DNA from 2 places in the Paenarthrobacter sp. 4246 genome. Region 1 is predicted to be linked to the other one. Evidence: riboswitches for the same ligand, from Rfam matches in the RefSeq annotation. Region 1 holds a riboswitch; the other holds the start of a gene.
What was found. Region 1 has a riboswitch for cyclic di-AMP ahead of ABIE35_RS16905 (aggregation-promoting factor C-terminal-like domain-containing protein). Riboswitches for the same ligand answer to the same signal wherever they lie in the genome.

Region 1 (3,401 bases):
GTGTTCAATAAGCAGCTCGACAGGCAGCTGGAGCAGGCGTCAAGCCGCGCGACCAGCTTCGGCAGGCCGCCGTCGAACTTCCCGTCCTCCCCCTCCGGAAGGCCGGACCCGCTGGAAGCGCGCGGCCAGGCCGCTGGAACGCTGAACGCACGGATTGATGGAACGACCGTGATCAATCCAGGCATTCTTGAGGCTTCTGGCAAGCGGGCCGAACTCTCGGCGGACGACAAGCAGATTCTGTTGTCGTTGCCCCGGGACAACCGGCCTGTGGACCGATCGCTCTCCTATGGGGATTACCGGCTCGTGGCTGTCGAAACTGCCGGCGACGTGATCGTGACCGGGCTGCCGCTCGCGGACAAGCAAAGCGCCGAGGCCTCGCTGGTGTGGACCATGGTGTTGGTGTCGTTGGGCGGACTGGTTGTGATCGGCCTCGCGGGCACCGTCATCATCCGGCGGACCATGCGGCCGTTGGAGCAGCTCTCCGAGGTGGCCACCAAAGTCTCGCGCCTCCCTCTCGACGCCGGTGAGGTGGCACTTGCGGTGCGGGTCCCGCCGTCGGCCGCCCATCCCGGAACGGAAGTCGGCAGCGTTGGCCATGCCCTCAACCAGATGCTGAACAACGTCTCCAGTGCCTTGGAAGCCCGCCAGGAAAGCGAAACCAAGGTGCGCCAGTTCGTCGCGGACGCGTCGCACGAACTCCGAACGCCGCTTACGGCCATCCGCGGTTACACCGAACTGCTGAGGATGACCGAGAACTTCACCGATGACGGCCGAAAGTCGCTGGCACGCGTCCAGAGCCAGTCCGAACGGATGACAACCTTGGTGGAGGATCTGCTGCTGCTTGCCAGGCTGGACGAAGGCCAGCCGCTCAGGATCACGGACGTGGACCTTACCCAGTTGGTGATTGAAACTGTCAGCGATGAGAAAATCATGGCACCGGAGCAGATCTGGCAACTCCAACTCCCGGATGAGCCCGTCACGGTCCGCGGCGACGCTGCGCAACTGCACCAGGTCCTGGCCAATCTCCTCTCCAATGCCCGTAAACATACCGACGCCGGCACCACGGTGGTCACCAGCGTCACGCTCTCCGCCGACGGCAGCCCAGTGGTGTCCGTAACGGACAACGGGCCCGGCATTCCAGCGGATTTCCAAGGCCGGATCTTCTCCCGCTTTGCCCGCGCCGACGCCGCGAGATCGGGGTCTGAGGGCACGTCAGGGCTGGGTTTGTCGATCGTTGAATCCATCGTGGCAGCGCACGGCGGCAGCGTGCACGTGGCGTCCCGTCCAGGGCGCACGGAATTCACCCTTCGATTCCCTGCCGTCGCCACCGAACAGAAGTTACGAACCCAGCAAGGCGACTCACCGTCGTCGTGATCTCTGTTACCTAAATGTGACTTCTGCGAATTCCTCCTGTACCGTCGAAAAGGTGGGTCGCCCCAACTGACCCGCATCCGGGATGCGCCGAGCTCTGCCACTTCCCGGAGTCCGTACTTACTCCGAGGCAGAGACGGGGGACCCAGAGTCTCCGGGTCCAGGCATTTATGCCGGACCCTTGGGGTGAAGCCGCAGCGTGATGCGCGGCCGGATGACCTCATCCGAACCCGACAGCTAACTCCGCAGGCGCTGAGAGGTAATCACACATGTCTGAATTTAATGATCAGACGCGCCCTTCCGCGCGTCACCGCGATGAGCACAACGCACCGTTGACCAAGTCGCAGGCTGTCCTCAAGAACGCTGCCCGCCAGGGCAAGTCCGGCCACCGCATGTCGGTTGTTGCCGGTGTTGTAGCTGCTGCGCTGGGCGTTGCATCGCTCGGTACTGCTGCCAACGCCGCCCTGACCCTTCCCGAGGTAAGCCGCGTTGCAGAGACCCAGGCGAATGCCCAGGTCAGCAACAACAAGACAGCTGAAATCTCCGCTTCCTTGGATGCAGCCGCCGCAAAGGGCGCCGCTGACAGGGCAGCCGTGGACAAGGCCGCAGCCGAAAAGGCCGCAGCCGAGAAGGCCGCGGCGGACCAGGCAGCCGGTGAAAAGGCTGCCGCCGAGAAGGCCGCTGCGGACCAGGCCGCCGCCGAAAAGGCCGCCGCCGATGCTGCAGCCAAGCAGGCCGCCGACGCCGCTGCTGCCGCCGCCGCTGCCGAAGCTGCAGCTGCTGCTGCCGCCCCCAAGGCCGTGGACGATCCCGCCGCTGCCAAGGCCTACGCTGCCAGCATCCTTGGCAACTACGGCTGGAGCGCCAGCGAAATGACTGCGCTGAACACCCTGTGGGAGAAGGAATCCAACTGGAGGACGACCGCCACCAACGCTTCCAGCGGTGCTTACGGCATTGTCCAGTCGCTGCCGGCTAGCAAGATGGCAACCGCGGGCGCTGATTGGCAGACCAACTACCAGACCCAAATCAAGTGGGGCTTGAACTACATCAAGGAACGCTACGGATCCCCGTCGGCCGCCCTGGGCTTCCACTTGGCCAACAACTGGTACTAAGCCAGACTGCTTGATTACCGCGCCGGTTGCCACCGCCCGCACCAGTACAGACTGGAGCGGATGGCGGGAACCGGCGCGGTTTTCGCGTTACACAAACTCCGGTTCGGCCTCCACCGCGCCGCGCACCGCCGCGATGGACGCCGCAACATCCCCTGCATCCGTGGTCCAATTACTCACCGAAATCCTGAGGATTTCACGGCCACGCCACGAGGACCCGGACATCCACACCGCGCCCTCAGCCATCAGCCGTTGCGTGACACGGTGTGTGCGGTCATCACTGCCGAAGCTCACCGACACCTGCGTGAACACGACGTCGTTGAGCACCTCGACACCCGGGATAGCGGCGAGTCCCTCGGCCAACGCGCGGGCATTCGCAGCGAGCCGGTCCACCATAGAGATCACCCCGTTACGGCCCAGTTGCCTCAGCGCCGCCCACACAGGGATGCCCCGGGCACGGCGGGACATCTCAGGCACTTTCTCGAAAGGATCTCCCGGGCCGGCATCCGTAGCAATGAGGTAACTTGTGTGAACACTGAAAGCACGCCTCAAGGCTTCCGGCCTCGCAACGATGGCCAAGCCGCAGTCGTAAGGAACATTCAGCGTCTTGTGGGCATCCGTGGCCCAGGAATCTGCTTCCTCTACTCCCGCCAGCCGGGCCCGCAGCGTCGGGCTAACGGCGGCCCATAAACCAAAAGCACCATCCACGTGCACCCATGCGCCGCGATCGTGGGCCACCGCAATGGCTTCCTCCATGGGATCAAAGGCGCCGGAATGCAGGTTGCCCGCTTGCAGACAGACCAGTGACAGTCCTGGTTGCTGGTCCATGGCCTCGGCAAGTGCGTCGGGGAGAATCCGTCCTTCCTCGTCGGCATCTACGGGCACGCAGGCACCCAATCCGAGATACCGCAACGCCAGGTC
Region 2 (3,401 bases), on a different contig from region 1:
CCACGAGCGACCAGCCGCGTGGGTTGACGTTCTTGCCGTCGAAGCTGGGGCCGATGTGGAGGGTGAATTCCAAAATGGCTGCCAGTGCCGTGGAGACCACGATGCCGATGAGGATGGCGCCGCGGACCTTGCGGACCACCAGCGCAATGGTGAGGATGAGGCCCACTGCGAACACCAAGGTAGGCCAGCCCATGAGCTTGCCGTCCACGCCCAGGCCCAGGGGGACCGTGGTGCCGGCGGCGTCGGGGATTCGGCGCACAAAGCCTGCATTGACCAGGCCGATCAGCGCAATGAAGAGGCCGATGCCCACCACGATCGCCGTTTTCAGGGCTTCCGGCACGGCCTTGAACACGGCAGTACGGAAACCGGTCAGCACCAGGATGAGCATGGTGATGCCGGACAGGACCACCAGGCCCATCATGTCCGGCCAGGTGAGCTCCGGGTGCGAGGCGACCGTGACGGCAACGAAGGCGTTGACGCCCAGTCCGGTTGCAACGGCGAATGGGTGCTTGGCCCACGCACCCATGAGGATGGTCAGTATGCCCGCCACGAAGGCCGTGGTGGCTGCGACGGCCGTGAAGCCGAGGGATGCCCCACTGGAATCCGCCCCGGAGAGAATCAGCGGGTTCAACACCACGATGTAGCTCATGGCGAAGAACGTCGCGAAGCCGCCACGAATTTCCCGCGAGTACGTGGATCCACGTTCAGTAATTTTGAAGTAGCGGTCTACTGCAGAACCTTGCTTAAGCATGAAGGACTCCGGGGATCGGTGGGAGTGTGCCATCAAATCCTATGCGGTCCGGTACGGGCGCTCCGGACGATTCGCCTAGTCTGTAAGGAAGCCAACACTAGGAGAAACCGCCCCATGCGTACCATCCGCCCGCTTCTGGCCGCCGTCGTCGCAGCTCTTGCCTTCGCGTCCGCCTTGCTGTTTTCTGCGGCACCCGCGTCCGCCCACGACGTCGCTGAATCCACGACGCCGGCCAATGGCAGCAGCGTCACGGACGTCCCGGCGTCGGTCTCCATTACGTTCAACAACCGGCCGCTCGCCATCGGCTCGGGCGTGACGGTCACGGCGGGTGGCGAAAACTGGGCCGACGGCCCGGTGGAGATCATCGACAACCAGGCCGTCCAGAAGCTGCGCGAAGGCGCTCCGGCCGGCGAATACACGGTGGTTTGGCGCGTCGTCAGCAGCGATTCGCACCCCATCGAGGGCACCTTTACCTTCACGGCCACCGCAGGAAGCATGACGACCAGCGGCTCGGCGGCAGCCTCTCCGTCCGCTTCGACACCTTCAGCGGCGGTGCCGACGGCGGGAACCGCGGCCCCGGGCACCGCAGCGCCGGGAACCGGTAACAGCGAGCCCGCGGCCGACGCCTCCCAGCCCTTCCCATGGAGCATCGTGGGCCTGGCGGTTGTTGCTGTTGGTCTCGTTATTTTTCTGGCCGTTACCGCCCGAAGGAAACTCGCTGCTTCGAACAACCCTGATGGCGATTCTCCCGCGGAATAACGCGGTTTTCTACGTAGCTGCGAAGATCTCGAAACGGTTACTGCGACACGCCAGGAGCGTACTTCTCGTTACTTAAATGTGACTTCCGCGTGATCATCGCGTACGGTGGTACCTGTGCCTGTTCCACGTAGCGGGCACTTCCGGCCTGATTGCCTAGCTCTGCCGCAGTCCGGAATCCGTTCGCAGACAAACCTTACGGCAGAGACGGGGAACCCATTTTAGGCCGCTTTCGAGCGTGCCTTGGGGTGAAGTCACGATGCTTCCGCTGAACAGCGGGAGATAGTGGCCGGGTGACTCCCATCCGAATCCGACAGCTAACCTCGCAGGCATCGGGAGAGGCTCTTTCATGTCTTCACGCATTCTTCGCGGCCGTCGTAAGGCGGACAGCGTACGTCCTAATCCGTTCATCTCCATCTCCAAGGCAGTTGCCAGCAACGCTTCCGGCGCTGGCCGCCAGGCAGCTGTTATCGCAGCAGCCTCGGGCCTTGTGTTGACCGGCTCCATTGCAGCCCACGCTGCTGAAGCTCCGGTTCAGCGGGATTCCAGCCCGGCGACGGTCGCTGAGACCGTTTCAGCCGACGCTCCCACCCAGGTTGTTACCGCCCTGGCTACGGCTACCGTCAACTTCGAGCGCCCCGCTGTTGCTTCCGTTGCAGCTCCGGTTATCGAGAAGCCTGCACCGGTTGCTCCGGCTCCCGTCGCCAAGAAGGCAGCAGTCACCACTGCCGCCGCAAAGGCTCCTGTTGCCCAGGCTGCTGCTGCCGCTCCGGCCGCTGCTGCTCCCGCTCCTGCGGCTGCTGCTGCCCCGGCCGTTGGTGGCGTCAATGCCGCCATGGTTGCCTCGGCTTACGCCCAGATCGGCATCATGCAGGACTGCACCGCCATGGTGGAGCGCGCACTCGGCTCCGCAGGCATCCCCGTTGGCGACCTCGGTCCCATGCAGTTCATGAACTACGGCAAGGTTGTCAGCTCACCCCAGCCCGGTGACATGATCGTCCAGTCCGGCCACGTCGCCATCTACATCGGCAACGGCCAGGCCATCAGCGGTGGCATCAACGGCAACCAGACGGGCATCCACCCGATCAGCTGGTTGACCGCAACGGGTCCCCTGACCTACGTTCGCGCTGGCGCATAAGCCTCACGCTTCAGTCCAAAGGCCGGTGCCTTCGAAGATTTCGTCTTCGAGGGCACCGGCCTTTGGCGTTAAGTTATGTGCGGAATAGTTCACAGCCAGGTTTGATCTGCTAGGCGGTGGCGATGCCCGGTCCTGCCGGGAGGGCCACCTTGGACGATATGGCCTGGCCTACAGCCTTTGCCTGCCGAAGTACTTCCTTTGGTGTGGGCGTAATCAGCTCGCCGACTCCTACAAGGTGCATCCCGACGGCCCGCATTGCGGCCACCAGGTTCTGGCCGATCGCTATGCCGAGTTCCGCCAGCATTCGGCGCAATTGGCTCTGCGCGCAGCGCGTGACCACAATATGGTCGGCCAGAAGAACACCGTTGGCAGTGTGGACGGCCCACTGGCGGCGGGTGGACTCGAGGGGACCGGAGGCGTGGAGCCCCGTCCTGAGCCCGGCAGTGGTCATGCTGGCGGCCAGTCCATAGCCGATCTGTTGGGAAGGGTCGGAGCCAAGGAAATCGAGGCGGACAGCCCGTGTGGTGCTGCGGACATCCAGGTGATGGCTTGCGGCGTAGTTCCGCAGGTGGCGGAGGATCTCGTTACGCTCCTGCATGGCTGCGGGATCGGCTGCATCGCAGCGTTGGAGCATGCCAGTGTGGACTGACGGGCCGCTTGCGGACAACGTGCCGAACCCGTCCACCACTATGGAGCCCACGCCGTAGCGGCTGAGCTCACTGGCAACTGCCAAGCCGGACAGGCCGGCTCCGATAA

Region 2: another riboswitch for cyclic di-AMP. It lies ahead of ABIE35_RS09050 (NlpC/P60 family protein); the one in region 1 lies ahead of ABIE35_RS16905 (aggregation-promoting factor C-terminal-like domain-containing protein).

What each region holds. Positions count from the first base shown of each region.
Region 1 is NZ_JBEPOP010000009.1:87,847-91,247, reverse strand. It holds gene ABIE35_RS16910 (sensor histidine kinase) at 1-1,374, shown strand, start outside; cyclic di-AMP (ydaO/yuaA leader) riboswitch at 1,474-1,635, shown strand; gene ABIE35_RS16905 (aggregation-promoting factor C-terminal-like domain-containing protein) at 1,641-2,483, shown strand; gene ABIE35_RS16900 (pyridoxal phosphate-dependent decarboxylase family protein) at 2,571-3,401, opposite strand, start outside.
Region 2 is NZ_JBEPOP010000004.1:247,997-251,397, reverse strand. It holds gene ABIE35_RS09060 (NCS2 family permease) at 1-751, opposite strand, end outside; gene ABIE35_RS09055 (copper resistance CopC family protein) at 866-1,510, shown strand; cyclic di-AMP (ydaO/yuaA leader) riboswitch at 1,685-1,853, shown strand; gene ABIE35_RS09050 (NlpC/P60 family protein) at 1,857-2,645, shown strand; gene ABIE35_RS09045 (FAD-binding protein) at 2,755-3,401, opposite strand, start outside.